DNA from 2 places in the Paenibacillus sp. EB106-04-04-XG159 genome. Region 2 is predicted to be linked to the other one. Evidence: riboswitches for the same ligand, from Rfam matches in the RefSeq annotation. Region 2 holds a riboswitch; the other holds the start of a gene.
What was found. A riboswitch is a leader RNA that binds a small molecule or an ion and turns the genes downstream of it on or off. The one in region 2 is predicted to bind S-adenosylmethionine.
Positions count from the first base shown of each region.

Region 1: linked by a shared signal. The riboswitch ahead of AC3WTP_RS06325 (methionine ABC transporter ATP-binding protein) and the one ahead of metA (homoserine O-acetyltransferase MetA) in region 2 are both predicted to bind S-adenosylmethionine.

Region 1 is NZ_JBYTDY010000004.1:72,046-88,293, forward strand. It holds gene AC3WTP_RS06280 (3-oxoacyl-ACP synthase) at 1-637, shown strand, start outside; gene phaZ (intracellular short-chain-length polyhydroxyalkanoate depolymerase) at 622-1,518, shown strand; gene fabG (3-oxoacyl-ACP reductase FabG) at 1,520-2,263, shown strand; gene AC3WTP_RS06295 (acyl CoA:acetate/3-ketoacid CoA transferase) at 2,263-3,837, shown strand; gene AC3WTP_RS06300 (DUF2515 family protein) at 3,900-5,171, opposite strand; gene AC3WTP_RS06305 (thioredoxin family protein) at 5,313-5,651, shown strand; gene AC3WTP_RS06310 (COX15/CtaA family protein) at 5,894-6,823, shown strand; gene AC3WTP_RS06315 (hypothetical protein) at 6,824-7,003, opposite strand; gene AC3WTP_RS06320 (Cthe_2314 family HEPN domain-containing protein) at 7,265-7,963, shown strand; SAM riboswitch class I at 8,118-8,265, shown strand; gene AC3WTP_RS06325 (methionine ABC transporter ATP-binding protein) at 8,454-9,482, shown strand; gene AC3WTP_RS06330 (methionine ABC transporter permease) at 9,482-10,153, shown strand; gene AC3WTP_RS06335 (MetQ/NlpA family ABC transporter substrate-binding protein) at 10,261-11,094, shown strand; gene AC3WTP_RS06340 (SDR family oxidoreductase) at 11,246-12,019, shown strand; gene AC3WTP_RS06345 (NifU family protein) at 12,062-12,307, opposite strand; gene AC3WTP_RS06350 (YuzB family protein) at 12,400-12,642, shown strand; gene AC3WTP_RS06355 (NAD(P)/FAD-dependent oxidoreductase) at 12,681-13,754, opposite strand; gene mqnE (aminofutalosine synthase MqnE) at 13,916-15,022, opposite strand; gene AC3WTP_RS06365 (HesB/IscA family protein) at 15,247-15,606, shown strand; gene AC3WTP_RS06370 (hypothetical protein) at 16,222-16,248, opposite strand, start outside.
Region 2 is NZ_JBYTDY010000003.1:216,144-232,391, forward strand. It holds gene mqnC (cyclic dehypoxanthinyl futalosine synthase) at 1-540, opposite strand, end outside; gene AC3WTP_RS05235 (trans-sulfuration enzyme family protein) at 852-2,018, opposite strand; gene AC3WTP_RS05240 (PLP-dependent transferase) at 2,022-3,233, opposite strand; gene metA (homoserine O-acetyltransferase MetA) at 3,235-4,176, opposite strand; SAM riboswitch class I at 4,308-4,442, opposite strand; gene corA (magnesium/cobalt transporter CorA) at 5,010-5,945, shown strand; gene AC3WTP_RS05255 (HRDC domain-containing protein) at 6,021-7,094, opposite strand; gene AC3WTP_RS05260 (DUF3055 domain-containing protein) at 7,396-7,689, shown strand; gene AC3WTP_RS05265 (5'-3' exonuclease) at 8,320-9,213, opposite strand; gene AC3WTP_RS05270 (arsenate reductase family protein) at 9,347-9,718, opposite strand; gene AC3WTP_RS05275 (RluA family pseudouridine synthase) at 9,772-10,737, opposite strand; gene AC3WTP_RS05280 (cob(I)yrinic acid a,c-diamide adenosyltransferase) at 10,753-11,343, opposite strand; gene AC3WTP_RS05285 (bifunctional adenosylcobinamide kinase/adenosylcobinamide-phosphate guanylyltransferase) at 11,375-11,929, opposite strand; gene AC3WTP_RS05290 (hypothetical protein) at 11,974-12,549, opposite strand; gene AC3WTP_RS05295 (Spo0E family sporulation regulatory protein-aspartic acid phosphatase) at 12,731-12,985, opposite strand; gene AC3WTP_RS05300 (aminotransferase class I/II-fold pyridoxal phosphate-dependent enzyme) at 13,134-14,342, opposite strand; gene AC3WTP_RS05305 (Lrp/AsnC family transcriptional regulator) at 14,354-14,854, opposite strand; gene AC3WTP_RS05310 (spore coat protein) at 15,084-15,494, opposite strand; gene AC3WTP_RS05315 (hypothetical protein) at 15,529-15,786, opposite strand; gene AC3WTP_RS05320 (NAD(P)/FAD-dependent oxidoreductase) at 15,890-16,248, shown strand, end outside.

The DNA of each region.
Region 1 (16,248 bases), on a different contig from region 2:
GGTGCTGCTGGCAGGCGGCTACCGCAATGGCGACTTGATAGACATGAAGGATCCAGGAACGCGCTTCATGGTCAATTTAGCTGCCGGAGGCGGGGCCATGATCTTGCGGAAGGGTATGGGCGCCGCGGGCAGCGCGTACCCCGAAGTGCTGGCGGCATCGCTGATGACAGATGGATCGTTCAGCGAAGATGTCATTATACGCGCCGGCGGGACGAAGCAGCCGCTGAATGCGGAGCTTATTGCCGCAGGCGAGCCGAAGTTCAGCGTTACAGATGCGGAAGGGATGAAGGAGAGGCTGGATCAGCTGTCGATGGCAAGATTCGTGCAGGTCGTTGAACAGGCTGTTCACAATAGCGGATACGAAGTCGACGAGATCGATTATATGGGTCTGCTTCATATGAAGCGATCGGCGCATCAATATGTACTTCGCACGCTGGGGATTGCTGAGGATAAGGGAATATATTTGGAGCAGTATGGGCATATGGGGCAATTCGATCCGATCATACATCTGGAGCTTATCAGCAAGCAAGGATTGATGTATCCTCAAGCGGTCGTTGTGCTGGCAGCAGCTGGCATAGGGTATGCATGGGGAGGATTAACATTGAGATGGGGGGATATGCAATGTCCGTGGAATTGAAATCTGTAGAGCTTTCTAACGGCGAATGCTTAGGCTATCGGGAACGGGAAGGCGGCAGCAAGCAGCTATTGCTCATTCATGGCAATATGAACTCTTCCGCACATTGGGACGTGGTGCTGGAGCAGATGGATCCGCAATATAAGATTTATGCTGTCGATCTTAGAGGCTTCGGGATATCGACCTATAACACGCCAGCTGCCAGCTTGGATATCTATGCTGAAGATGTGCGCATGTTTATGGATGCGATCGATCTGGCCACCTGCGCAGTGATGGGGTGGTCAACCGGCGGCGGAGTAGCGATGGAGCTGGCTTCACGTTACCCTGAACGAGTCAGCGAGCTTATCCTGCTGGCGTCTGTGTCCACACGCGGCTATCCATTCTATGAGGATGGCGAAGACGGAATGCCGAATCCAGCCAAACGGATCGCGACTGCGGAAGGAATTCGCGCAGCGGCGAGAAATCAGATGGTGGAGGCTGCAAATGTACAACGCAATAAGGAGTTCATACGTTCCTTGTACAATTCGGTCATCTATGATAAGAATCAGCCGGATGAGGTCAGATATGAGATGTATCTGGATGATATCCTGACGCAGCGCAATCTGATAGACATCTACACCGCGTTGAATGCGTTCAATATTAGCCATGGGCATTATGGCGCAAGTGAAGGCACCTGTATGGTGGATCGAATTGTCGCGCCGACGCTCGTTCTGCGCGGGGATCGTGACTGGGTCATCAGTGAGGCGATGTATAGCGAAATACTCGCGGATTTCAATGGGCGCGCTGAAGGGATAACGCTGACGGATTGCGGACATTCTCCGTTAATTGATGACAGCGCTCAGTTGCTGAAGGCTGTAGAGTCATTTCTGCAAAGGAGAGGTTAACATGAAGCTGCAGGGGAAGACAGCGATTATTACGGGCGGAGCGTCTGGGATTGGTTTAGCTGCCGTGAAGCTGTTTGTCAGAAATGGCGCCATAGTCGTAGTGGCTGATTATAACGAGGAGGCGGGCGTTAGAGCGATTGCTTCACTTGGAGAAGAAGAGCAGCAGCGTGCGCGCTTCGTTCAGACCGATGTATCGGATGAAGCGAGTGTGCAGCGATTGATGGAAACGACGATTGCGGAGTTTGGCGCTATCGATATTCTAATCAACAATGCGGGGATCACGCGCGACGCGATGCTGTCGAAGATGACGACAGAGCAGTGGAAGCAGGTGCTTGACGTCAATCTTAGCGGGGTCTATTACTGCACGAAGCATGCTGCTCCTCACATGACGGCGAAGGGCAGCGGCAGGATCATCAACACCAGCTCGATCGTCGGCGTGCAAGGGAATCTGGGGCAGACGAATTATGCGGCTGCCAAGGCCGGAGTTATCGGGATGACGAAGACGTGGGCGCGCGAGCTTGGCTTCAAGGGTGTATGCGTGAACGCCGTGGCCCCGGGCTTTATCGAGACGGAGATGGTGGCGAAGATGCCGGAGAAGATCGTGAGCGCGATGGTGGATAAGGTGCCGCTGCGCCGTCTGGGACAGCCCGAAGATGTAGCGGAAGCGTATCTGTTCTTGGCTTCGGATTCGGCGAGATATGTGAACGGCACTGTGCTGGAAGTGAACGGAGGGCTGTCGATCTGATGCTGCATGAGCGACTGCCAATTCGACAGCTCACTCGCCAGCCAGCCCGGGTGATGACCGCCGATGAAGCCGTGCGCCTCCTGCCGAGCCGCGCGACGCTAGCTGTAGGCGGCTTCGTCGGCTGCGCCCATCCGGAGGCGCTGACCGCCGCCCTGGAGCGGCGCTTCCTCGCGGAAGGGGCGCCGACCGAGCTCAGCGTCGTCTACGCCGCTGGGCAGGGCGACGGCGCGACGCGCGGCGTGAATCATCTGGCGCACGAAGGCATGGTGCGGCGGGTGATCGGCGGGCATTGGGGCCTCGCGCCCAAGATGGGGGCGCTTGCGATGGAGAATCGCATCGAAGCGTACAATCTGCCGCAGGGCGTCATGAACCATCTGTACCGCGATATTGCCGCTGGCAGGCCGGGAACGCTGACGCATGTAGGCTTGCACACCTTCGTCGATCCGCGGCATGAAGGCGGCAGGCTGAATGAACGGACGACCGAGGACTTGGTCGAGGTCGTCACTATCGGCGGGATGGAGCGCTTGTTCTATCGCTCATTCCCGATCCACTGTTCATTCATTCGCGGTACGACTGCTGATACGCGCGGCAATATCTCGATGGAGCGAGAGGCGGTCACGCTGGAGATGCTGGCGCTGGCGCAAGCCGCCCGCAACTGCGGCGGCATCGTGATCGCGCAGGTCCAGCGGATCGTGCCTGCAGGGTCCATTCCGCCGCGGCACGTGGTGGTGCCGGGAATTCTCGTGGACGCTATCGTCGTAGCGGATGAAGGCGAGCATGCGATGACCTTCGCTGAGCACTATAATGCAGCCTACGCGGGTCATGAGCTTGTGGATCAAACAGCTGCGCTTGCTGCTTCCAAGCAGATCGTGGAAGCAGAACGGCTCGTTATTGCTCGTCGCGCCTTGGCGGAGATCGGGCCGCATCAGGTCGTTAATCTAGGGATCGGCCTGCCGGAAGGGGTAGGATATGCGGCATATGAAGCGGGAAGATCCGATATGACATTGCTGCTAGAGTCGGGGCCGATCGGAGGAATACCTGCACGCGGCTTAAGCTTCGGGGCTTCAGCTGGAGCCGAGGCAATTCTGGATCAGCCTTCTCAGTTCGACTTCTTTGACGGCGGCGGGATCGATGTAGCTTGCTTAGGAATGGCGGAAGCCGATGCGGCCGGCAATGTGAATGTAAGCCGATACGGTGGGAAACTAACGGGCTGCGGCGGCTTCATCAACATTAGTCAGAATGCCCGCAAGGTCGTATTCTGCTCAACGTTCACAACGGGCGGCTTGAAGACCGAGCTAAGAGAGCGTAAGCTTCATATCGCCGCGGAAGGCCGCCTCCGTAAATTCGTAGGACAGGTAGAGCATCTGACCTTTCCAGCCGCATATGCCGCCGGCAAAGGTGTCGAGGTCTTGTATGTGACGGAACGAGCTGTATTCGAGCTGTTCGAGGGAAGGCTGCTCTTGACAGAGATTGCGCCTGGTGTGCGGCTTGACGAAGACATATTGGCTCATATGTCCGCGCATCCGCTGATCTCAGATTCTCTGAGGCTGATGAACAGTGAGCTATTTATATGAGCATAGGTGACAATAATAAACCGTGATCGGTCATGTCCTCTAGAGGGGCGGCCAATCACGGTTTATTTGTGCGCCAATTGGGCGATGCTGATCAATTCGTCCCACATCAGTTCATGCAAGTTCGATATATAGGCGGCACGCGTTGTTGGAGTTGGCGGAAGGAACAATTCCTGCAGCACATCGTCTCTTCGAAGCCAGTCTCCAGGCTCAATCGGTGCGTGTCGATCGTCTTTCCACGCGTCAGTCAGCTTAGGACTGTAGATGAGCATATCGTAATTTCCCTTCTGCTCATGTATATGGCTGCTAGTCGAATGCCGTCGACTTGTAAAGCGGTGCGGCCAATAATCCGAGCGAGAAGCCGTATGCGGAACGGCTTGCATGAAGCGATGAGCCCCAGCGTACACTTCAGGTACATCAAACAGCAGGGTGTACAATTGCTTGCCAAATGAAATGCGTTCGTTGATGCTGTCGAATCTCTCCAGTGTCAAGCCATACAACGGCATAGGAGCAGCTATGTTCGGTGTGCCGATCGGAAATACTACTTGATTCATCTGAATGATTCCATGAAGCGAGAAGTCATTGCGTCCAATAGCATGCTTCACATATTCCTCGCTGCGCACAACTCGGCCTTCAATAACGTGCTGCTCATTAATAACCAATGCTATCGCAAGTAGAGGGCTGTTCGGTTGAATCCAGAACGACTCCCAGAACGGAGACATGAAAGAGGAAACATGGAAGACCGGCAGCAGATGAAATAAGCTTCGCCCCAATCGTCTGCTGGCATCATAGAGCAGCAGCTGCGGATAGGCGTCTTGAAAGATAAGCGCGTTGCATCGCTCCATCGTGCGATACATCCATAATCGATGCTCGCTATCCATGATGGAAGGCAGCACATTGCCCTGCAGATCGGTCATGTTCCATCCGCCGTTGCGGGATACCATATGCGCAAGCATCGCCCAATGCAATTCCGGGTAAGCTTGATAGATACTCGCGTAGGCATGTGTCCGGGTAATATTGCTGCGATTCATATTGCGCACTGTCCGCTCAATCTGGCGCACGATTTCTCGTTCTTCTCTCGATAACGGCCTGCATTTGTCTGGATCAGCCCTTTTCAGAATAGGACGATTAGAATCCTGTTCCGCGATGCATCGACGAACTCGATCCTCAACATGCTGTGCCTGAGCGGGATTCCATTCCAGCATTCCCGATCTAGACGATCTCCACATGGAGAACAGCGTATTCATCTGCTGGCGAGCTGTATAGTAAGCAGTCTGAGTAAGCTGCTTAATAAGCCTGAGCAGCGTGATCCAACGGGGAGATTTAGCTGAAGTCACGGAATAACCGCATCCCTTCCCATATTTGTCGAAATGTTATCCATTATGCCCGTATTTCGGCGGATTGTAACCTAAAGTTAATTTGACAGCGGAAAAGTGATGGTATATCTTGAAGTGAACAAAAGTTAGGAGGGTTCCAATATGGAAAAGATACAATCAGAAGAGCGCTTTGAAGCGATAATCCATGAGCCTGCATTGACAATAGCGGTGTTCAAAACAACTTGGTGCCCGGATTGCCATTTCATCGATCCATTCATGCCTGACATCGAAAGCGCTAATCCAGAGGTTACCTTTATAGAGGTTGATGCGGAAGCGCTTCTGCCGGTTGCAGAGCGCATTCATATTCTCGGTATCCCGAGCTTTGTCGCCTTCAAGGGTGGTAAAGAGGTTATCCGTTTCGTTAATAAATTGCGTAAGACTCGTCCGGAGATCGAGCAGTTTGTGGAACGAGCAATCGCTGTCAGCAATGCAATGAATTAATTCAGCCACCAACAGCCGTTCCCGTCAGGGAGCGGTTTTTTGTTTGTCTGATAGGGGTGAAGCAACGAACAAAGAAATGTTAAACGATTAGATGATATTGGTGTTACAATTGTCACAATTTGGTTGTTCACAGAATTGCCTTTTCTAGTATAATGATGTCGATTGGAACAAGTTGGTACTTTGCGTGTAGATACTGAATTATAGGTCAGGTGAAACGATTGGATACAAACCTATTGCTTAAAATGAAGAGGCTTGCCTATGCCGTATGCATTGGGATGTTTTTAGTTGTGCTCAATGGGGCGGTAGTAACGAAAACGGGTTCTGGAGAAGGCTGTGGCACGGACTGGCCGTTATGCAACGGAAAGTTCATTCCCGCCTATACGATCGAATCCTTGATTGAATATTCGCATCGCCTCGTAACCGGGGTAGTAGGTTTGCTCGTACTGCTCATGTTTATCTTGCTCTGGAAGCATGCCCGAAATATGCGAGACAGTATGATGTATGGGAGTTTAACGCTATTATTTACTGTAGTTCAGGCTATGATGGGCGCACTTGCAGTTGTCTATGCACAGAGTGCACCTATAATGGCTCTGCATTTCGGATTCTCGCTGATTGCATTCGCCTCATCATTCTTATTGAGCGTGTCACTACGCAACTACTCTATAGGATTGACGCCGCAGCCGTCCTACAACCAACAGCCTGTAAAGGATGTATTCCGTTATGGCGTTTGGTTTACATTGCTGTACACGTATATCGTCATCTACGTGGGCGCGTTTGTCCGTCATACCCAATCTGCAGGAGGTTGCAGCGGATGGCCGCTCTGCAACGGTGAGCTCATTCCCGATCTATCGGGCGGTACGCTGATCGCATTCATGCATCGTGTGGCAGCAGCGCTGCTGTTTGTGGTAGTCGCGACAATGGCCCATTTTGCCTACCATCATCATAAGAACAATCGCGAGATTCAATTATGCGGCATCTGGACGTTAGCGCTCTGCTTAGGGCAAATATTGACCGGGGCACTCGTCGTGTTCACGATCATGGATGAGAATCTGCTGCTGTTTACGAGCTTGCTTCATACGGTGTTCATTTGCGGCATGTTCAGTGTTCTATGCTATATGAGCGTAAGAGTGTGGCAGTTGAGGGAGCGGAAGCAGTCAGAACTGTCCGCATGATTATGCGCCTTTCTGAGCAGTATGCTGCTGCTCATCGATGCTTGTCCCTAGAAACAAGACGCAAGCTGTAGCTTTAACGGCTTCTACCCATCGCATATTCCAACTGATGCTCGGTTTGAGCTCCACATGCGGCTTGTCAGCATTTGATATTGAGAGAGTGTTCTTCACTTGTGTATTCATCTGATAGTTCCTCCTATTGAAATATAGTGAGTAAGCGTCTGTGCGCTTGCTTGTTGAGTTCATTGTACAATTGGAGGCTGCAGCTAACCATTGAGCTGACTTACGTTCGCCTTACATTGTTGTCACCTGTATGATAAGCGCTGAAAGTGTCGTTATCTATAGTCTTCAAGGCTTGTGATTCATCGCATAGCATTTAAACCAAGCAAGATGACAAGAATAGGATAATGACGATTCATATCATTGGTGAATGGAGGGCTTAGCATGCTCCGAATGCTGTTCGGTGAACCGCCTCGTGCGGACGATGGTGAAATTAAGCAGGCAATGGACGCTATGGATCAATATGTACAAAAGGTACGCTCTCAGATGGTCAAGCATGGGGATCCGAAGCATGATTGGCGCAAATATGAGGTGTGGACGGTTGGCCTCAAGACATCACTCGACGAGCTGGAGCAGAGCGTCTATGCGTCAGATCGATTCGCGGAGCGCGTAACGAAGCAGTATCAAGAGGAGATGAATGAATCCGAGCTGGACGATTATTATCGTCATGTGTATTTCTACAAGAATGGCTTCATTCGGGTATTTTCCGTATTGGATAAGCTGGGAACGCTGCTGAATGAAGCGCTGAATCTAGAGACTGACAAGGTGAAGAGCCGCTTCTCCTTCTATACCGTAGTGCGCCAGATGCGGTCGAAGGGTGTCACACCGCAATTGACGAATGGTTTGATCGAATTGAAGGAGCAGCATAGTGATGCCCTGCAGCGTCTGCGTAAACGCCGCAATACGGAGATTCACCATATGAACACCGAGATGCAGGATGATCTGTGGCAGCGGCATCGTAGCTTGAATGAGAAGATCAAGCTGGAGAACATTAAGAACAATGTAGATGATCTGCGTGAGGGCTATCGCATGGTATGTCACGTATTAACGGCGGTGTTTGAACAGCTCCATCATTTCAAATAAGCTTAGAACTCGATTCGACAACCATTCATTGTAAATTATTGGTTGTTGACTTGCCTGATAGACTACTTTATACTTTGGCAATAACTTCATAAGATCGATGTGATAATGATAATCAACTTGATCTCGTTTCTGTACGAAGAACGGATCAAGACTGATCTCATCAAGAGAGGCGGAGGGACAGGCCCGATGAAGCCCGGCAACCGATCATGCGACCCAGTGAGTTTCGCTACGGCGAAAAGTTCGCATGATGTCTATGGTGCTAATTCCTTCAGGATGCATATCAGCATTCTGGCAGATGAGAGAAGGGTTTATATGTGCCGCCTATTTATGATGAACGGTATAGATATGAAGCCCCTCTTGGCATCTGCCAAGAGGGGCTTTTTGGCATTATGCGGGAGGGTTTTGTTCAAAATAAAGATACTCTCCTGCAGATATATCACGATGATCATCAAGTTAGTTATGACGAAAGTAGAAAGGAATGTGCTAGAGCATGATACACATTAAAGAGTTGTCCAAGCGCTATCCCAGCCCTCGCAAAGGGGAAGAAGGGTTGCTGGCACTAGAACATATCGACCTCCAGATTCATGCGGGTGAAATATACGGAATCATCGGTCATTCAGGCGCAGGCAAGAGTACCTTGCTTCGCAGTATGAATCTGCTGGAGCGTCCTACATCCGGAGAAGTCATCGTTGACGGCGTTGACCTGACGAAGCTGTCGAAGCAGGAGTTACAGCAGCAGCGCAGCAAGATCGGCATGATCTTTCAGCATTTTAATCTGCTCTCGTCTGCTACGGTGTTTGACAATATTGCCTTTCCGATGCAGCTGCATAAGCATTCTAAGGAAAGAGTGAACGCAAGAGTCAATGAACTCATACGCTTGGTAGGACTGGAAGAGCACCGTAACAAGTACCCGGCTCAGCTGTCCGGCGGACAGAAGCAGCGTGTCGGAATTGCTCGCGCATTAGCGAATGATCCGAAGGTGCTGCTCTGTGACGAAGCTACATCGGCGCTTGACCCTCAGACGACGCAGTCCATTCTGGAGCTGCTGCTGCAGATCAATCGCGATCTCGGCATCACGATCGTACTGATCACGCATGAAATGCATGTGATTCAGACGATATGCGATAAAGTTGCCGTTATCAGCGGTGGACGCATCGTGGAAGAAGGAAGTGTAGTTGACGTGTTCCTGAAGCCGAAGCATCAGGTTACACGCGAATTTATATTAGAAGAAAGCCATCATGACGATATTCAGCCATGGGCATCGTTCAAGAAGCTGGGAGGAGCTGGCTCTGTAGTCGTGAAGATCGATTACTTGGGTGATGTCACCTATGAGCCGGTATTGAACCGGGTGTTGGTGGCCGCTGGTGTTCATTTCGCTATCCTGCAGGGGACGATTTCTAAAATGAAGGATGTGCCGTATGGACAGCTTGTGGTTCGTCTCGATGGCGAGCGTACTGCAGTCGAGCAAGCTATTGCAGGCTTGAAGGAAAAAGGGCTTGAAGTGGAGGTGCTTGCATAATGCTGTTTGGCATTGATTTTACAGGATTAGATTGGAGCGAGATCGGAACCGCTACTGTCGATACGTTACAGATGATGCTGTTCTCGGTGGTATTTACATTCATTCTCGGCTTGCCGCTAGGTGTACTGCTGTTCTTAACGGGTAAATCTCAGAGTCGGTCCGTTCGAATTCTATACAGCGTGCTGTCATTCATCGTTAATATTCTGCGCTCGGTACCGTTCATCATTCTGATGATCTTCATCATACCGCTTACGAAGCTTCTCGTAGGAACCTCGATCGGGGTTGAGGGGACGATCCCACCGCTCGTTATTGCAGCGGCGCCGTTCTTCTCCCGCCTCGTTGAAACGTCGCTGCGTGAAGTAGATCGCGGGGTTATCGAGGCAGCACAGGCAATGGGAGCTTCAACTTGGCAAATCGTTCGCAAAGTGCTGCTGCCAGAAGCGATGCCTGGCTTGATCGCTGGCACGACGATAACAGCTGTTACACTCGTTTCGTATACAGCGATGTCAGGTATGATCGGCGGCGGCGGATTAGGCGACTTAGCGATTCGTTACGGATACCACCGATATGAGCCGAGCGTCATGATCGTCTCGATCATTCTGATGATCGTGCTCGTTCAGGTGCTGCAGTGGATTGGCGATATACTAGTGAAACACTTTTCCCGCAAGTAATAACATTAGAAGCCAGCTTATACAGCTTTAATTATAAATAAATGACCCTATAGAAACGACACCATGAAAGTAAACTATAAAAGGGGACATCGAGAGGAGATATTCAGATGAAAAAAGGTCTTGTTGTATTGGTATTAGTAAGCTTGGTGACACTGCTTGCAGCGTGCGGCAGTAAGCCTGAGGAATCAAATGGAGCTAACGGCGCTTCAACAGGCTCCGAAACAACGAAGTTGGTAGTTGGCGCAACACCGGTGCCGCACGCGGAGATATTGAAGCTTGTCGCGCCGAAGCTGAAGGAGCAAGGCATTGAGCTGGAAATTAAAGAATTTACGGATTTTGTGATTCCCAATACACAGTTGTATGAGAAGCAGCTTGACGCGAACTTCTTTCAGCATAAGCCATATCTAGATGAGCAAAATGCTGAAAAAGGCATGAACTTGGTATCAGTAGGTAATGTGCATGTTGAGCCGTTTGGCGGATATTCGAAGAAGATTAAGTCGCTGGACGAGCTGACAGACGGTGCAACCATTGCGATTCCGAACGATGCGACGAATGGCGGACGCGCTCTGCTCCTGCTTGAGAAGCAAGGGATTATCAAACTTAAAGACGGTGCAGGCATGAATGCCACAAAGCGTGATATCGTAGAGAATCCGAAGAACATCGAGTTTAAAGAGGTTGAAGCAGCGATGCTGCCGCGTGTATTGGACGAGGTGGACCTTGCTCTGATCAACACGAACTATGCTCTTCAAGCTGGACTTAATCCGATGGAAGATGCACTCTTCATCGAGGATAAAGATTCCCCTTACGCAAACATCTTGGTTGCGCGTGAGGACAACAAGGACAGCGATGCGATTAAGAAATTAGTAGCCGCACTGCAATCCGATGAAGTGAAGCAATTTATTGAAACGGAGTACAAGGGAGCCATTGTTCCTGCATTCTAATCAAGCCTATAACCCAGTGCCTGCGGGCGCTGGGTTTTTATGTGTCGTATAAGTACCTAACTGTTGAATTCTTCGTTCGGTTGTTCTTAATTGCCATATCTTTTATACTGAAATTAATGTTCAGGAATAGCCCGGGGGGGATGGAAACGACGTGGAGCAGAAGCGTAAGATCGCGCTAATCACAGGAAGTGCCAAGGGGCTTGGCAAGACTGCCGCATTGTCGCTAGCTGATGCGGGTTATGATATTGTCATTAATTACGTGCACAGTGAACCAGAAGCGATGACACTTCGGCGTACAATTGAAGACAAGGGTGTGCGTTGTGCGGCGATTGGCGCCGACATATCCAAGCGGGAAGATGTGAAACGGCTGGTTAGTGATACGAAGGAACAGCTGGGATCGCCGGATATCGTCATCAATAATGCAGGACCCTTTATTCGGGAACGGCGGTTGTTTAGCGATTATGAGGAAGAAGAGATCTTATACTTGATGGATGGCAATCTGACCGGTGTTATATTGCTTGATCATCTGTTGCTGCCAGATATGCGCGCGAAGGGGTGGGGGCGCATTATCCACTATGGCTTCGGTCATGCTGTCGAGGCGCGTGCCTGGCCGCATCGCGCAGTATATGCGGCTGCCAAGGTTGGACTCGTTTCATTCACGAAGACGTTGGCAGTAGAAGAGGCGCCTTATGGTATAACGGTCAATATGCTCTGTCCAGGGGACATACGCGGTCATTATAAGGAAGCGATGATCGACGACGTAATGAACATACGCGATGAAGAAACGCCTCGGGGCAGACCTGGCACAGGGGAGGATGTCGCGCGTACGATTCGGTTCCTATGTGAGGATAAATCCGACTTCATAACGGGGAATATTATCAACGTATCCGGAGGATTGGATCCGATCCGCAATAATATTAGATGAACAAAAGGAGTCTTGCCGCGAGGGCAAGACTCCTTTTGTTTATTAGAATACTTGAACGACTTCTTGTACGCCTTCGACTTCTTCAACCAAAGCGCGTTCAATGCCGGCTTTAAGCGTGATCGTGGAGCTAGGGCAGCTGCCGCAAGCGCCCATCAGACGCAATTTCACGATACCGTCCTCAACATCGACCAATTCAACGTCGCCGCCGTCGCGCTGCAGGAACGGACGCAATTTATCCAACACTTCCAGCACTTCATCATACATGCCGTTTTGTGAAGTTTCACTCATTACTAGCCAACTCCTTTCATCCATGCTACTGTTATTATATTATAAAGCGATCCAAAATCAAAGGACTAAGCTCAAAGAAAGGATGTTTGTCAATGAGACCCATCATTGAATTCTGCGTTGGCAACATGCACCATGGCACAGACGAGGTCCTGCGACAATTGGAGCAGAATCCAGATGTTGATGTCATCGAATACGGCTGTCTTGGCAACTGCGGTGAATGCTATATGTTCCCCTATGCGCTTGTAAACGGGGAAACTGTCGCAGCAGAGACAGCGGAGAAGCTGTTAGAAGCGATATTGATCAAGATCAAGGAAATTGAAGAATGGGAACCTTAGGAGTAGATGGATACTCGCAGGTTCCCTTTTTGATTCAGTTATCCGATGTGATGCTTCGAGATCCACAATACACCGCTCTTGATCACGCGCGGTACGAAGCCGACCATAGGACGCTTGCCCAGCATGCCGAAGCCGCTCTTCTTCCCTAGGGAGCCAAGTACTCCCTTCAGTTTAATCTTTCCGAGCTGCGGGGTCTCGCCTTTCCACTGTGCTAATGCGACATCAGCGATCTGTTCGCCCTGAGCGCCTGCAGCCTGAGCACTTGGTGAGAAGGTCAAGCTGGCGCAATCCCCAACTACGAATACATTCGGATAATCCGGTATCTGGTGGTAGTTGTTCAGCAGGATGCGTCCTTGCGGATCCTTCGGAACCATAAGCTCCTGAACTTGAGCGACGGGTTGAATCCCTGCAGTCCATACCGTGACATCGGAGCTGATGGCTTCTTCGCCGCTTTCTAACCGATTATAGATGACTCCTTGATCTAAGCGGGTGACGTTCATGCGCGAGCGAAGCTCCACATCATGTTCCGTGAACCATTCCGATATATAATTGGACATCTTCTCTGGGAAGGAAGACATTAAGCGTGTGCCTCGATCCAATATTCGAATATTCAGATCAGGTCGGCTCTCACGCAATTCCGCAGCCATCTCGACTCCGCTCAAACCGCCGCCAACAATGCTTACTTGCCCATATGGCTTTACATCATTAATCAACTGATACGTTTTTCTCGTACTCGACAAGCTCTGAATGCTGTTGCCGAATATGTCCGCACCCGGTATGCCGTGATAACGATCTGTGCATCCAAGCGCAATCGCCAATTGGTCATATGAGATAGGGTCCTGCTCATGAAGATGGACCAGGTTAGCATCAAGATCGATGCTGGTTACTTCACCATAACGGATCGTAACGCGCGGGTCCTTTGGAAAGGCAACCCGAATTTCGACGTCGGACACGGTGCCTGCCGCCAAGGCGTAGTATTCTGTCTTTAATCCTTGGAACGGCATTCGGTCAATGAGAATGATCTCGATATTAGCTGGAAGTCCTTGTTCCAACAAACGATTAATAAGTGCTAGACCGCCGTATCCTCCACCACAAACAACAAAGCGCTTCATGTTTGATTATCCTCCCAAGATGCCAAATGTTAAGATGATTTGCGTCCACGCAGGACGCTGCACAGTATAGATCATCCGAATCTCCACATAGCGGTTCTATGGTGTCTTGGCATGGGTGTCGCTTCTCTAGTACACCGCAGTTCTTCTGCGGCTTCACCTATCTATTCGTACACTTCAATGACGTTATAGAACGTGTCTCTCTCGATCGGAGTGCGGCCTGCGCCCTTCACGAGCCAGATCAATTCGTCACGAGTTAAGCCTTCAGGCGTTAATGCGCCCGCCGCGTGACTGATTCGTTCTTTAACGATCGTACCATGAACATCGGATGCGCCAAATGTCAGCGCCATCTGCGTTAACTGTGTGCCGATGTTAATGAAGTACGCTTTGATATGTGGAATATTATCCAACATGAGACGGCTGATTGCGATCGTCTTCAGGTCCTCATAGGCTGAATTGCGGCGCTTGATGCTCGCTTTCTGGCTCTTAGGCTGCATAGACAGCGGGATAAACACGAGGAAGCCATTCGTATCGTCTTGAAGCTCACGAATCTTGATCATGTGGCGAACACGATCTTCATGCGTTTCGATAGCGCCGTAGAGCATTGTCGTGTGCGTCTTCATACCAAGCTGATGCGCGGTACGGTGCACTTCAAGGTATCGGTCAACGCCTGCTTTCTCTACACGCATCTTCTTGCGGTATTCATCGGACAGTATCTCAGCGCCGCCGCCTGTTAGCGATTCCAGTCCTGCCTCCATCAACTGGTGCAGCACTTCCTCAATGCTCAGACCGCTGATTCTCGTGAAGAAGTCAATTTCTGCTGCGGTGTAGGCTTTTAAGGTAACGTTAGGGTAACGCTCCTTCAAGGCGCGAAGCGAATCTACATAGTATTGGAACGGGACATGAGGGTTGTGACCGCCAACGATATGGAACTCACGTACGCCTGGATGAATATGCTGATCGACGAAAGCAATCATTTCAGCGCCAGACAGGGTATAGGATCCTTCTTCACCTTCATCCTTACGGAAGTTACAGAAAGCACAGTGAGCTTCGCACACATTTGTGAAATATAGAGACATGTTTTCAATAAAATAAACGTTTTTACCGTTTTTGCGCATATTCGCTAGGTTAGCTAGTTGACCCAAGGTCAAAATATCGTCAGATTGATACAAATATACGCCATCTTCTAATGTAAGCCGTTCACCGCGTTCTACTTTCTCGGCGATTTCGGCCATACGCGCATCAGCGTGTCGAGTCCAGTTTGTTATCATATTAGCTCCCCCAGTTTACTTTATGCATAAAAATAACTCCGCGGCGGAATAATCCATCGGAGATTGACAGTGCTTTTCATCACATTTAGTTTCATTATAACCCTGCCTCTATGAAGGAGCAATACATGTCCAGCAGACATTGGCAATCATTTGACGTTGCAAGTGTTCACTTGTGCCCTAGTTCATGGAGGGGTATACTTAGAAATACGAGGAGGGATATAACAATGATCACAATTAGCGATTTCGCGGTTGAAAAGATAAAGGAAATGCTTGAACAAGAAGGGAACCCGAATATGTTCCTGCGTATCGGTGTTAAACCAGGCGGATGCAGCGGGTTTTCATATGGAATGGGCTTCGATGATGAAGAAACGAGCGATGATGTGCATATCGAAACAAACGGTCTGAAAGTTGTGGTTGATAAGGAAAGTGTACCGCATCTTCAAGGGCTGGAGATCGACTACAAGGAATCGGGCATGTCCGGCGGGTTCACGATTCAGAATCCAAATGCAATAGCTTCCTGCGGATGCGGTCAATCCTTCCGTACAGCAGCAGCTGCAGGTAAAGCGGAGAAGTGCGACGATTAAGCATCTTAAAAAAATCATGTTGCTGGCAAAGCCTCTCGGCAGTTCATATCGTGGAGCGATATCAACTTACGGAGAGGCTTTTCTCATGCCCACCGATGCTTCAATTCTGTTAACAGATCCTCATAGTTCGTTGCGTACAGATCAGCGCCTGGGGTGTCGTTCTGGAACAGACAAGTTCGAAGTCCGATTGCTTTTCTTCGTCTGCCGCCAAGGTATATGTAGGTTCCGTGTAATTTATACCCATGCAATGCATCAAATTGGAGACGCCTCGGATCATATAACCCCTTCGAAGGGATTTTATTTCAACTTCTATGGTTAATCAAGCTAACAAAGAAAAAATGGACGATGAGCATAAAACTCATCGTCCAAAAAGTAAGCCGCACTATACTCCTTTAAAACCACCTAGCCAAGTAATTACTATTAGCACAATTCCCAGAATGATCCAAACATAACTACTAAACTTTTATCGCTTGATCTGACCCGATGTAGGTTTTTTTTTTTAGTGTGTTTAATGCAGTTGTTCTAACGGTAAATTCAGGAAAAATAACTCCAATTATGCCTGAGACTACAAATGCGATGAAAAAAAACAAAGTCCATAATATCTTCGCCTCCAACTCACTTACCTCCCAAATGATAATGCCA
Region 2 (16,248 bases):
TGCTCCTCCACCCGGCAATGAATCCAAGCCTGCTTCATGAATCTGGCGGACAACCTCTTCAAGCGACAAGCCGTCAGACACATTCTTCATCTTCCAGATCTCGGCTGGAGAGAAGGAGTGCATCGTAATGCCAGGGAAGCGCTTCTTAATGTTGCGCAGCAGCTCTGTATAATACGAAAATGGCAGATTCGGATTCGTGCCGCCCTGCATTAATATTTCTGTCCCGCCAACATCTATCGTTTCCTGAATCTTCTGGAAGATCGCTTCATCTGGAAGCACATACCCCTCCTTCGATCCTGGAGGACGATAAAACGCGCAGAAGCGGCAGTATACGTCGCATACATTCGTATAGTTAATATTTCGGCCGATAACGAAAGTTGTAATCGGATCTGGATGCCACTTCAACATAACCTGATTCGCGGCATGTCCCATCTTCTCAATCTGATCGGATTCAAACAAGGTGATACACTCTTCTGTATTCATGCGCTCACCGCGCAATACTTTATCTAATATGCGATCAACTGGAGATATCATCGTCATCGTCACTTCCTCTCTATGTTATTTCATTCACAGGATGGGTATATTCAAGCCACCCTGCTAATGCTTGGTCTGTAATCTTTTAGCCCAAGAGTTATGGTAATATCATGCAATAATGATTAAAGTTAAAGAACCATAACCCATCGTATCATAGTTTATCCATCTTGTTAATCACTTGTTGTTCATCGTATTATGTACGCTTGATGGGCTTATCCCATTCGTCATACAGCCGTTTCAGCACAAAAAAGGAGTCCAAGGGCAACCCCTCGGACTCCTGTTCGTTAGCTGCGACGAATGCTTCGCCTCAGGCAGCATCATAGCGCCTGATCTAGATCCTCGATCAAGTCTTCAATATGCTCCAGACCTACAGAGAAGCGCAGCAATCCATCTGTAATGCCGCGCTCATAACGCACAGCTTGCGGCATAGCGGCATGCGACATCATGGCCGGATAGGACAAGATGCTCTCAACAGCGCCTAGGCTCACTGCCACGAGCGGCAGCCGAACTTGATTCAGCACCTTCTTGGCATGTTCGCCAGAGCCGACATCAAAGGATACTACGGCGCCGTATCCTTTCGATTGACGCTCATGAATCTCGCGATGTGGATGATCGGCTAGCCCCGGATAATATACCTTCGTGATATCCGATCTGCTGCTCAGCCACTCAGCTAAGCGGCGGGCGCTTTGCTCACTGTGCGCCATGCGCGCTTCGAGCGTCTTCATGCCGCGCATGAGCAGCCAACTGTCCTGTACGCCGAGCACAGTTCCAAGTCCATTCTGCAGCGCCTTAACTCGATTGCCCAGCTCTTCATCATGGGTGACGGTTAATCCCGCCAGTACATCGCTGTGTCCGCCTAGAAATTTCGTCGCGCTATGAAGCACGATATCAACACCCTGCTCGATCGGCCGCTGATGATAAGGGGTCATAAAGGTATTATCCAATAAGGTAATAAGTCCTTTCGACTTCGCCCAGGCGCACACGGCGGCTATATCCGTAATCTTAAGCGTTGGGTTTGACGGCGTCTCCATGAAGACGCCTCTCGTGTTCGGACGCAGCGCCGCTTCCACTTGATTCAGATCGGTCATGTCCACGAACGTCGTTTCGATCTGCAATCTGCTGAGAATCGTAGTTAATAAACGATAAGTCCCTCCATACACATCCTCCGTTACGATCAGATGGTCCCCAGCCGAGAACAACAGAAGTGTTGATGAGATGGCGGCCATACCAGAGGCAAAGGCGAAGCCTCGAGTCCCGCCTTCCAATACAGCAATATATTGCTCCAGCGTTTCGCGCGTCGGATTGCCGGAACGAGAGTAATCATGCTTAGGGGGATTATAGATGTCTTCGTGATGAAAAGTCGTCGCTTGAATGATGGGCACGCTGGATGCCCCTGTATGCTCACAGATCTCACCGCCAAAGTGAATCAGCTTGGTTGCGAAGCGATCTGATTTCGGTTGTATTGGTTCATTCGATTGGCTCATCTGCTATACCTCACTTCCTAGCGGCTGCTGTTCCTGCTGCGATACTTGTTCCTGTGCACAGCGGATCGCTTGATCAAGATCCGCTATCAGGTCATCCACATGCTCGATGCCTACTGAGAAGCGCAGCAGCCTATCATCCACGCCGACAGCATCGCGCACTTCCTGCGGAATGTCCGCGTGCGTTTGAACGGCGGGATACGTCATTAGCGATTCGACACCGCCCAAGCTTTCCGCGAATGCGATCAGCCTAATCGTTGATAGAATCGGAGCGACGTAACGAGCATCCTTCAAGCGGAAAGAGAATATGCCGGTATTGCCCGAGCATTGCTTCTGCTGAATATCGTATCCCTGATGTTCAGGCAGCGCTGGATGGTAGACCGTTTCAACCGCTTCGTGCGCCTGCAACCATTCCGCGACGCGAATGGCGTTATATTCATGGCGCTCCATTCGCAGCGCCAGCGTCTTCATGCCGCGCATGAGCTGATAGCTGTCCGTCGGTCCAAGACAGGCGCCGATGGAATTGTGCAGAAATGCCATTTCCTCGGACAGCTCTTTGCCCTTCGTCACGATGATGCCAGCGAGCACATCATTATGTCCGCCTAGATATTTAGTCGCGCTGTGAACGACGATGTCAGCGCCAAGCTCAAGCGGACGCTGGAAGAATGGCGTCATCAGCGTATTATCGACGATCGTGAGCATGTTATGCTTCTTCGCCCAGCTTGCCGCGGCCTCGATGTCCGATATCATCATCAGCGGATTCGTAGGCGTCTCGATAAACACCGCGCGAGTCGCTGGGGTTCGAAGCTTCTCCATCCCCTCGAGATCATTCGTATCGACATATGAAGCCGTGATGCCAAATCGAGCAAGTATTCTTTCCAATATTCGATAGGTGCCGCCGTATAGGTCCAAGGAGGCGATCAGATGATCACCTTGACTGAATAGAGCAAACACATTCTGGAGCGCGGCCATCCCAGAGCTGCAAGCGAAGCCGGCATCGCCTTGCTCCAGCAAGGCGGCGGCGTCTTCCAGCACGGCGCGAGTCGGGCTCTTCGAGCGGGAATAATCATATCCCGTGCTCTGCCCGAGCCCTGGGTGGCGAAATGCGGTCGCTTGATAGATCGGAAAGTTGATCGCTCCCGTCTTCGGGTCTTGGATGGATCCGATCTGAGCTAGTTGACTTTCTATGCGGTAGGAGCGTTCATCTCGTTCGATCATATTAGATACCGGCTCCCTCTTTGCGAGATTTAGCCGAGCTGAGAACATACGGTGTCTCTTGATATACGTAGTAGTTCAGCCAGTTCGAGAACAGCAGGTTAGCATGTGCTCGCCATGTGGAGTACGGGGTTTGACTTGGATCGTTATTCGGGTAGTAATTGATAGGAATATCCATCTCCATGCCCTTGGCTATATCACGATCATATTCCCACTTTAGTGTATAAGGGTCATACTCGGAATGACCCGTAGCAAATATTTGCCGTCCATCCTTGCTCGCAACAAGGTATACCCCTGCTTCTTCCGATTCCGACAGAATGATAAGATCTTCTACCTTAACGATATCTTCCTTGCGAACCTCCGTGTGACGGGATTGCGGAACAAGGAAACGCTCATCGAACCCGCGTGTGAGTCGAATATTCTCAGCCGTTAACGAATGGTTAAATACGCCGAAGCATTTCTTCTCAAGCGGAACCTTAGGGATACCGTAATGATAGTAGAGTCCTGCCTGCGAGGCCCAACAGACATGAAACGTTGAAGTCACATTCTCTTTCGACCATTCCATAATGCGGCACAGCTCTTCCCAGTAGGTAACTTCTTCGAAGTCCATCTGCTCGACTGGAGCTCCTGTAATAATCATGCCGTCGAACTGCTCTTGCTCAATATCCTCAAACGTCTTATAGAAGCTGATCAGATGTTCGGCAGATGTGTTCTTGGATACATGTGTCGCAGGATGGAGCAGCGTCACATCCACCTGCAGCGGCGTATTGCCGATCAAGCGAAGCAATTGCGTCTCAGTCGTTTCTTTTGTCGGCATTAGATTAAGAATGACAATTCGCAGCGGTCGGATATCCTGCATATACGCACGGGATTCAAGCATGACGAATATGTTCTCCTGAGTCAGTATTTCTTTGGCTGGTAAAGTATCCGGAATTTTAATCGGCATGACGTTCTCCTCCTTTGGAATGTGGTCTCAAATGAGACAATCAGCATGACAAGCTGGGAAAGGGCTTATGATCGCAAAAAAACCTTTCTCAAATCTTGAGAAAGGTTCATGTTAATCGTATTCATGCGCCTCTCTCATCTGTCAGCCCGTATTGGGATCTCCCCCATTCGGTTCTGCAAGAATTAGCACCGCTGCTTCATAGCCTGAGCTATAAGCCGGTTGCCGGGTTTCATCGGGCTTGTCCCTCCACCTGCTCTTGATAAGATTGCCGTTGCATATTTAGTTTGGTCTTCATTTGGACTTGGTAATAATTTATAGCATGCATGAGCATTCCGTCAAGCACTAATTCACAATAATTTGAAATACTCCATATGCTAAATAAGGAATTGGTTGGCACAATATTTTGGTTGAAAGCCATTTTCATGAGGGGTATACTATACAAGTGCTTGGCATAGTCAAGCAACTAAACTTCACTAATAGAGGTGAATTCGGATGGATGGCGACCCGAGGCCGCGCCTAGGTATGAGCAAACAACCGAATACGACGATTCGACGAGTGTGCAGGATATGTTCAAGACCTGACGATTGTCGTCTGCCTGCATGGGCATCATGCGCAAGCTGAGCAAGTCTATCTTCCTATATCCATAGGGACTGAAGCTAAGTTCAGTTTATGCGCGCGTCTGATGTGTATTTATCACATCACACCTCAAGCTGCGATTCCCCATGACGACACGGACGGCTTCGTTTGTCATGATTCATCCTCCCTCGTATGAATTGTCATTACAATGACAACACAAGCTACCTATATGATGGTGGCGAGAAGGAGTGGTGAACATGAAGATACGTCTCGTCCACGAAGGTGTATTCACACCTGTCGAAGACATTCAACTCACATTAACCCCGCCCGAGCAAGGTTTTTATTGGATCGACGCAGACCTAGATGATCTAGCCGTGCTGCAGCCGCTGTTTAACATGCATGATCTTGCCGTTGAGGACTGTCTAAGCGAAGATGAGCAGCGTCCGAAGATGGAGATGTATGAAGACCATTACTTTATCGTGGTAAACAGCATTCGATTCGATGACGAAGAAATCTTCTTGCGTGCACTCAATATTTTCTTAGGCAAGCATTACTTAATTACGGTTACAAGACAGAAGATCAACGAGCTTCGTACCGTCAAGCCCCTCTTATGGGAACAGGAAGTCAATACGCCCGATCGCATGCTGTATATTCTTGTTGATACAGTAGTGGATAGCTACTTTACGGTTGCTGACCGCATTGAAGCGAAGATCGATAATCTGGAAGAAGTCGTGCTGGTTAACGCTAAGAAATCGCATCTAAACGAAATCATTAATCTGCGAAGCGAAATTCTGTGGCTGAAGAAGGGCCTTGGACCGCAGAAGGATGTGATCTTCGTACTCTACAACAAAGATCTGCGTTTGATCGATGATGAACTGCAGAAATATTTCCGAGACATTTATGAAAATGCTGTAAAAGTGGCAGAAACATTCGAAACGTTCCGCGACCTGATGGCGAACTTGCGAGAATCTTATCATTCCAGCACCGCCAATCGCGCGAATGAAATTATGCGCGTATTCACCGCAGTAACGACGATCTTCATGCCTTTGACCTTTATTACTGGATTCTACGGAATGAACTTTGATTATATTCCGTTTCTGCATCAGGAAAATGGAGCCGTCTACGTTGGCATATTCATGCTTGTTCTTGGGTTGACCATGTTCTTCTGGTTCCGCAAGAAGGATTGGCTCTAAACGAATAGCTATCATATAGAGGGGCATTCCCTTCATCCAGGTTACCTGCCTCGATGATGGGGAATGCCCCTTACTTTATGCGCTTTGCTGATTGCTTGTTCGTTTGCGGCCAGCTCTCGATGACTGCCCGCTTGCTGCCGAGTCCATGGTAAGGCGCAGCAGACGAATGCGTTCATATCGGCGCTGCAATTCCGAGCCTGTGCCTGTCAGCGCTTCTTCGCCGTATATGCGTATGAACACCGGCTTTAAATACTCCGGACCAAGCTCAGTCAAGGCATTGCGAATCGACAGAAGCTCTTCCTCCGGGGTATCCGCCAATTCCATGTTGATAAATGGAAGCACGTCATAGCCTTCATCAGCTAACGTTTCGATTCGCATCAACAGCTCACGACGATCCACTTCCAGCCGCTCCATCAACTCGCCAGCGCCTAAACCATCACGTACTCCCTCCAGCAGAACACGGCGCTGCATCAAACGGCTCAATTCCGCATCCATCTTAGCCCGTTCCTGTTCGTATACCCACTGGACAAATGCAGTCTCTGTAACCGCCCCTTCCACCCAATCGAGCGGAAAGCTGGTGCTGCGCTCTACCGTCTGCGTAATCGCTATAATCGCATCCGCGAAGGATTTCACCTTGGCTTCCCCGAAGCCTGGAAGCTGGCGAAGCTCTTCTGCATTATGCGGCACGAAGGCGCTCACTAGACGAAGCATCCGATTCGTCGCGATCCAATACGGCGCTCGACGCAGACTGCTCGCCGTCTCACGGCGCCACTGCGCAAGCCGCTCGTAGAGCTTATCATCGGAATGCAGCTCGCCATAACAGCTGATCCATTCATTCCTTTCCTTCATCCGCCGCTCATGAAGATTCGTATCCGGCATAAATCCTAGCGCTGGCTGATAGCCTTCTCGCAGCAATCGCGCAACTCCCCCGCGAAGCGCTGCTCGCATCTCCATCCATACGCTTCCCTCATACCATGTACCAGATGTCTCCATGCCTGATACTTGCTGTGCCTCATCAAGCTCAACTGCTTCATCCGGCTCCCACAGCACAAGCCACTTTCCTGCATCTTCACCTGCACTTAGCAAACCTGAGCGAAGGCTCTCGCCTTCAATCTGTTTCTCCATTCGCGCCATCCATACAACTTGCATATCCTATACCTCCACATGGTCAGTTTCACAACGAGACAACAGAGTGAGGAGGATGTGCTTCTGTAGGAATAGAAAAGCACCCCTTCGACGCCTTCTGCCGTCAAAGAGGTGCTTCCTCGTTCTAGTTATGAATTAGTTATATTATAGCACGACACTCTTGTATGTCAATGTATGGAATATAGTAGAGCTGATCATCACCAGGATCACGCTTCCAACATATGGTGACTTCTATTATAATGATGAGTAGGATTTCAACGCTGCGTTGATGAACTGCTGTGTTAGTAGAAGAGGAGGCATCAAGATGAGCCAAGAACTGGACTTTTTATCCGATCATACAGAAGATACATCCTGTCGCTTTGTCACCTTTATCGGCGATAGTATGCGTCGGTTCGATCTATGTGTGACAACAACGAGCCGTTTCTACGGCAAGAAGCTGGTTATGGATCTTCAAACGGGCTTGACTGCAATTCTAGGTCAAGACGATCTTGAGGAGGAGGGATACTTGGAGTCCTTCTATAAACTGACTGAGGAGGAAGCTGAGGATCTTCGACAATTCTTGTACATGGTCGTTGAGGAGGCTCACTTCACTGATTAATCTTCACAGTTCAGCTTGAATAGGCGCGGTTCGGGAAGCTATTAACTGGGCTGCTTCTTCATGGATGCCATCCATGCCAATGACCTTCAGTATCGCAGTCCGTGCGGTAATGGAGGTTTTTTAGCTTTCATTAATAGGTACCATCTGGTAAATCTACATAGTTATCAGGAGTTTCTTAGAACCAACGCCAGTAACTTTTGGAACAACCCGTTCTTATACGTATCAGCCGGCACAAAGGGCTTGGCGAGCCGGAAATTTACCTGAGACGTCGAAAACTTACATCTCAGCTCCAAATTCAGCTCGCACAGGGGCTGAGATGCAGAAAATCGACGTCTCAGCCTTCAAAATCGGCTTCGCGACCAGAAATTTGCCTGAGACGTCGAAAAAATGCACCTCAGCTCCAAAATCAGCTCGCACGAGGGATGAGATGCAGAAAATTAACGTCTCAGCCTTCAAAATCGGCTTCGCGAGCCGGAAATTTGCCTAAGACGTCGAAAACTTACATCTCAGCTCCAAATTCAGCTCGCACGAGGGCTGAGATGCAGAAAATCGACGTTTCAGCCTCCACAGCCCGCGCGCGAGCAAAAAAAGGACTTGTCCTAATACTTATAGGACAAGCCCCTGAGGCACTTATGATGACTGTGCGATTCCAGTCAGCGTCAGCACACTTTTCATTTCCAGTCGCTCACAGATAGAAACGACGCTCTCCGGATTCGGAGCAAAAAGGCAGCTCTCCGTTTCACAGCTGATCGGCACTTCACAATGTATGCGCGCAAGCTGGCGGGAAAGATGCAGCATCTCCATATCCGCTTCGATCTTCGTGCGAACTCCCTTTGCAAGGCTTGTCATATTGGCTAATATGCCTTCGATTGAACCGTGCTCTTGAATCAGCTTATGCGCTGTTTTCTCGCCAATACCGCGTACACCCGGATAGTTGTCCGAAGTATCACCCATCAGGCCCTTCATGTCAATTACCTGCTCCGGCGTCAGTTGACGTTCTTCCATCAAGTAGTCCGGAGTATAGACAGCGTAATTGCCATGCCCCTTCTTCATGATGATAACTGTTGTGTGTTCATGAACCAATTGCAGCATATCGTGATCCCCTGTGAGCACAAGCACATCGTGTTCATCACGATGCTGCTTCGCCAAGGTTCCGATGCAATCATCGGCTTCATAACCCTCGCTCGACACATTCGGTATGTTGAACGAATCCATAACCTCACGTATAAGCTGAAACTGCGGTACTAGATCCTCCGGACATTCCGGACGGTTCGCCTTATAATCGCCAAACTGCTCTGAGCGAAATGTCTTGCTGCTCAGATCCCAGCAGCATGCGATATGGGTTGGTTGGAACTTCTCAACCACATCCCAAAAATAACGCATAAATCCATAAACCGCATTCGTCGGTGTCCCATCCTTCATGCGGCGAATAGAGCCACCGTATGCTGTAGCGAAGTAAGCTCGAAACAGCACCGCCATTCCATCAACCAACAATAAACGAGATCGATCTTGTTGTTCAATCATCGAGATATGGCTCCCTTCTATATCATTTTCAACTGAAAACCTGACACTCTAGTCAACTCTGTAAAGTATATCACAACGGCAACGACAATCGGTTGACGCATTCTGCCAACGTTAGTTCGGATTAGCCATCACCTTAATTGGTGCTAGATGCAGTCCAAGTTTCTTGATAAACTTCTTCCTTGAAACCAACAGTGACTCGCTTGCCATCTGTTACGATCGGACGCTTCAGCAATCTTCCGTTGGAAGCGAGCAGTTCAATCCGTTCTTCCTCCGTCATGGTTGGCAGCTTATCCTTCAAATTCATAGCTTTGTACACTTCACCGGAGACGTTAAAGAATTTCTTCAGTTCCAACCCGCTCGCTTCAACAAGCTGCTTCAATTCGGAAGCCGAAGGCGGCGTATCGAAGATCGGAATCAGTTCCAGCTCATGCCCTTGCTCCTTCAGCAACTTAACCGCTTTGCGGCACGTACCGCATTTGGCATATTCATATACTGTCAATTTCATGTTCCATCCCCCAGTTGCAATCATGATCGAGTTATTCGTCGCACGATCAGCCTTCACTGCTGCGTCAACCAACGCTCCAAACGCACCAGGTCATCCGGCAGCGGCGCTTCAAACGTCAAACGTTCACCAGTCATCGGGTGAAGGAAGGACAGCTCGCCAGCGTGCAGCGCATGGCGTTCCATGTCCAGCTGCAATCTCGATTCAGGATTATAGAATCGATCGCTGAGCAGCGGACAGCCGATATGGCGCATATGCACGCGAATCTGATGCGTACGCCCCGTTTCCAAGACGCAGCGCACTTTGGCTGCGTCAATTCCCTCTGCCGTACGGTAGACTGCGATCGTTCCATAGTGCGTGATAGACGGATAGCCGTCTGATCTTACGACACGCAGATGCCGCTCCACGTCATCACGATCGATAGGCGCATCTACCGTACCGGCTTCTGGCAACGGTACACCTTCTACATAAGCCGTATACCGCTTGTACACCTCACCCCGCTGCAGCTGCTCGGACAGCTGCTGATGCGCAAAGGCGTGCTTAGCGATCAGCAAGACGCCGGAAGTGTCCTGATCCAGCCGGTGTACAGGTCGAAATCGTGTCTGCTCGCCTCGACTGCGCCAATAATGCACAACGCCGTTCGCCAGTGTCCCTGATGGATATCCCTTCGTCGGATGCACGACGATGCCTGGCGGTTTATTGAGCACCAGTATGTCCGCATCCTCATAGATGACATCGATCGGAATCGGCTCAGGCGGAATCGTCTCCAGCTGCGGCTCCGCGATTCGAATTCGCACCACGTCTCCGACGGACAGCGGCTTATGATTCCACAGCCGCTCCCCATTCACCGTTATGCCGTCTGGCATCTGCTTCAGGCGCGTAATCAGCCTTCTGGACATGCCCAAACGCGACAGCATAACGGTACGCAGCAAGATGCCGTCTTCATCTTCACCTACTGTATAGGTCAAGGAAGCGGCATCCCATACCTGCTGTTCTTCTTTAGGATCATCATGCTCCATCATGAATCGTAATTAACCTCAATTCTCATCCTTATGATCTTTCTGTCTGAATACAATCGCGCTGCGAGCGTATTCAATATCCGGCACGCCAGCAAGTGCATTAGCTCGACGAGAAGCGGCGAAGAAATAATCCGATAAGCGGTTTACATATTGCTTTACCTCAGGATGAATCTGCTCCTTACGCGCGAGCGTGACAATCTGACGTTCCGCTCGTCGGCATACGGTTCGGCATATATGCAGCGCAGCGGCAAGCGGTGTTCCGCCCGGCAGGATGAAGCGCTGCAGCGCCGAATTATGACGCTCGTGCTCATCGATCCACTGCTCCAGCCGTTCGATCATCTTCTGATTCACCTTGAACACAGCCCGACCCTGCTTCTCTTCTGCAAAGGCTAAGTCTGAGCCGCAATCGAACAGCTCGTGCTGAATTTCCAGCAGCTGCTCAGCGAGCTCTGCTAAGCCGTCATCATTACAGTGGGTAAGAGCTGCGCCTACGTATGCATTTAATTCATCCAGCTGACCATAAGCTTCTACGCGAAGATGATCCTTAGAGACGCGCCCGCCCTTGAGAGACGTCATCCCTTCATCGCCCGTTCTAGTATATATCTTCATTCTTCTTCCCTCGCTTAGCAATATTTCATTCCTATCGCTCGCTGCGGCTGCGAAGCTCTATCGCCATGCCGGAAGACATCCAAAACCATTGATGACTGTGCTTAGCCGCATGGCGATTGAATGCCGCGAGCTGCTCATGAAAGCAGCGCTCTTGATCTGACATGAATGGCGTCAGCGACGCAGGCTCATTCGAAACGATGAACAGCATGCCCTGATAAGAAAAAGCTGCGTTCTCCAGCTGCTCGCGATAAGCGGTCATCCGTTCGCGATAAACCTCAATTCCCGCTTCTGTTTGCATAATCAGCCTATGACAGGATGCTAGATAATCTGCAACGCTCCTAATAACGACGACACGACGATCAGCACGAAACAGATTGGATTCCCGATTTATTCGCTCCAACACAGCTGGCAATTCGATATCACTCGTTACGGTCTTCCAGCGAAAGCTTCCGTTACCCGGCAGATCAGCTGGAAGTAAAGCTTGACCGACTGTTACGACAAGTCCTTCACGGCCAAATGACGCAGCATAGCGGAGTATGTAAGAAGTCTTACCGCTTCCTACATGACCAGTAACTCCGATTATCACCTGTCATCCCTCCCGTATCAGTCTTGCCCTTGTTCTTGTATACATTAAGGCTTCTCTGCAAGCAACTGCATGATTTTCACCGATTGCTCCATGTTAGGTGTTGTTCCCGGTATAGCAACAAACCATTCTTCTTGTACGAGTCCGTGCTTCTCCATTAACGGAAGCTTAACTGTCGGCAATGCATATAGGTATTCACCTGGACGATCGACATACTTCTCTTCTTTCTTCTTAGCGCCATCTACCTTTTCAACCCAGTATCCATCCATTACACCTTCTTCATATTGGGCCTTATCGAAGTAATCATCGAGTGGCATATGAGCGCCATTTTCAGTATAGTTCTTAATATCTTTATACGGCAGTACAACAATTCCGTCTTCTCCAGCAGCATATTCAAGCATAATCTTTGGAGCACTGTACAGCGGAGCTGATATGACATCTACTGTGAACTCACCGTTTAACTTTTTGTTCAAATCAGCTTCCAATGCGTTGATACTCTCTTCTGGGATTTGATATTCATGCGACATAAAGATATTAATATCCGCTTTAGGACCACCACAACCAGCTAATACAGAAACAAGCATGAAGACGACAATCATTCCCATCCATTTCTTTCTATTCATAGAAGTTCTCCTCTCTCTCTATCAATTCAATACAATCTACTTAATATGTTTCATGATACCACAAACAATCACGCCAGAAAACGAACGCGAATAGACCAAGAAAAGGCATGCCTAATTGATTATCAATTGGCATGCCTTAGGTATACTTTAATAGATCTTCCTATATAAACAAAACGTACATTCAGACATTGGATTTCATATATTCGTTAATCTTAACATCCAGTGCGCTGCTAATCTCAATAACATTCTTAGCTGTAAACGAATTCTCCTCTTGAACCAAGAGCTCCATCTGCTTGCGCAATACGCGAATCTCATGTTCAAGATCAACCAGTCTGGATGATACGTTTCTTGCTTTGCTAGACCACTTAGGTTGAGTACGGTTATCCCTTAACAATTGTCCTGAATAAGGTGACAATGTATAGTCCGAACAAAACAAGCCACTTCTCCTCCTTCAAATGTTGAACCTGATATCGTATGCGCTATCGATTATCCTATCTTTATCGATAAATAATTTGAATATATCACGTATATTACCATGGTTTCAGTTGGAAAACTAGTGGTTTTTAGAATTATATACTATTTTTTCACATTTCTTGATTGATTTTGCGGATAAATTTACCGATTCTTTCGATAGCTTCCGTCAATTGAGTGACAGAAGTCGCGTAAGAGCAGCGAAGGAAGCCTTCACCACCTAGACCGAATACGTTGCCAGGAACAGCGGCTACCTTAGCATCATACAGCAATCGCTGTGCAAACTCTTCTGAAGTCAGCCCTGTCGATTGGACGGAAGGAAAGGCGTAGAAAGCGCCTTGCGGTTCATGACATTCCAATCCAATCTCGCGGAAACCCTTAACGACCAATCGTCGGCGCATATTATACGCCTCCATCATACGATCCTTCTCTTCGTGTCCATTCTTCAACGCTTCCAGGGCGGCCACCTGACCCATGATCGGTGCGCACATGACCGTGTACTGATGGATCTTCAGCATCGCAGAGATCAGCTCACGATGAGCGCACACATACCCCATTCGCCAGCCAGTCATCGCGAACGCCTTAGAGAAGCCGCTGACTAGAATCGTCCGATCCTTCATACCAGGCAGTGATGCAAAGCTGACATGCTTCTGGTCATAAGTCAGCTCAGCATAGATCTCGTCCGATATCACGATCAGATCATGCTCTTCAACAAGCTTGGCAATTGGCAAATAATCTTCATATGTCATGATACCGCCTGTTGGATTACTCGGATAACAAAGAATAAGTACCTTCGACTGAGGTGTGATGGCTGCCCGCAGCGACTCTGCTGTCAGCTTAAACTCATCCTTCGCGAACGTCTCGATGCCTACTGGCACGCCTCCGCTTATGGATACGATCGGCGAATAAGAGATATAACTAGGCTCTGGAATTAGAATCTCGTCCCCAGGCTCAACAAGCGCGCGAAGCGCTAAGTCGATGGCTTCAGAGCCGCCTACAGTGACGATCATTTCCTTATCCGGATCATAGGTTACGTCGAATGATTCGTGAAGATATCGCCCGATCTCCTCACGCAGCTCAGGCATTCCTGAATTGGACGTATACCGCGTCATGCCGCGCTCCAAGGAATACACGCAAGCTTCACGCACATGCCACGGCGTGCAGAAGTCCGGCTCGCCTACGCCCAGCGTAATAATGTCTTTATTGCCGCTTACCAGATCAAAGAACTTGCGTATCCCTGATGGTGCAATATCCCTTACCAGTGGATTAAGATATCGTTCCATCGTTCTTGTCGTTTCCTTAGTGGATACCTCATTAATCATATTCCATCACCTCACGGAGAAATTACAAGGCGGTGGTCGTCCTCATGATCTTCGAAGATGATGCCGTCCTGCTTATACTTCTTCAATATAAAATGTGTCTTGGTTGACAGCACAGATTCAATTGGGGACAGCTTATCCGATACAAAGCTTGCTACTTCACGCAAGCTCTTTCCCTCAACTTCTACCAAGAGGTCATATGCTCCCGACATCAAATAAACGGACTTTACTTGTGGAAACAGATAGATTCGTTCCGCGATGCTGTCAAAGCCTCTGCCTCTTTCCGGCGTAATCTGAACTTCGATCAGCGCTGTCACCTTCTCATCGTCAACCTTGCTCCAATTCACAACTGTGGCGTACTTAACGATGACATGCTCGGCTTCCATTTCCTCAATCGCCGCGCGCACCTCATGTTCTTCTGCACCAAGCAGCGTCGCGATCAGGTCAGGAGTGCGGCGCGCATCCTCCTTGAGCAAACCCAAGATCTTCAAGTTTAACTCGCTAAGTTCCTTCATTATTGCCCTCCCACGATTTATTCCGCTGTCCATTATGCCATAGGTCGATATTCTCTGCGCGAAACAAACCGATTTGTGATATGCAATTATGATACACCTATTGTACCTGCATGCCAAGAACCTGACTTGCAGTGGACTCTAATAATTTGACGCTTTAATGCGATTAACCTTACAAAAAAAGACCAATCAGCGCTGACTGATTGGTCTTTTTAAGCACCCTGGCCATTATCTACATATACGAATGCCCGCCGGAAGTGTTATAACGCTGATCTTGCCCTGCGGCTTCATTCTGGTTGTACGAGCTAGGATGCGCCGCATGCTGTCCCTGATTCGATTGACCCAGCTTCTGCTGTACGAACTGCTGACACTTTTGCTGCATCTGCTGATTCTGCTGATGAGCCTGCTCTACCGATTGCCGCAGCGCAGGTGAAGAGAGCGAGTACATATTCTGCTGCTGCATCAGATTGTACAGATCGCCTTGCATGCGCAGTGTGCTATTCGTTAGATCCGTGAACATTTGTCGGACAACAGGGCAATTCGCTTCGGTCGCTGCCGTCACATACTCTCGAACCGTTCGCTTCAAGTCAGCTAGAATCGTGTACATAAGATCTTGCTCCGGCATAAAGTTTGATGTATTCATGGGCTGTTCTTCTGGCTCCTTTCGAATGGGACTGTTATTGCTGCATATTGCTTTGTTGAGGATGGGTCGGCGCCATCTGGGTGTGATGCTGCAGAGCATTCAACAAGATGCTCATGTGCTGTTGATGAACCTGAACCATACTTGACAGCGCCTGCGCATTGTTTGTATGGGCGATGCTGGCTGCAGTAGCGGCGCATTGCTTCAACAACAAATCTTCGTTAGACAAAGAATCTGTAATATACTCCAGTTCCTTCGGCGTTAACGGCTTTGCATTCATTCCTGGATTGTGCATATCTTACATCTCCTTTCGTGCATGAACATGATGTATTATGCTTCAACAGTTGGGGAATTATGTAATCGTTACTCATCAAAGTTAGGAAGAGGAGATCAAATCAATGGATCTGAAGTCTGGCACATTCCCTTGGATAGGGACCTTAGAGCCAATATACACCTATCCTGCGCTGGATGAAGATCTCAAGTGCGATACCGTGATCATCGGCGGCGGGATGAGCGGAGCATTGCTAGCTTATGAACTAGGCAAGCAAGGCCAACAAGTCGTGCTGCTTGAGAAGCGAATAATCGGCGACGGCAGTTCTTCTGCCAATACGGGTTTACTGCAATTTTGCAATGATAAATCGTTATCCTCCTGTATTCATACCTTTGGAGAACAGTACGGCATGAGATTCTATCAATTATGCAAGGAAGCTATTGATAAGCTGATCGTCCTTAATGATGAACTGCTATTCGACACTCA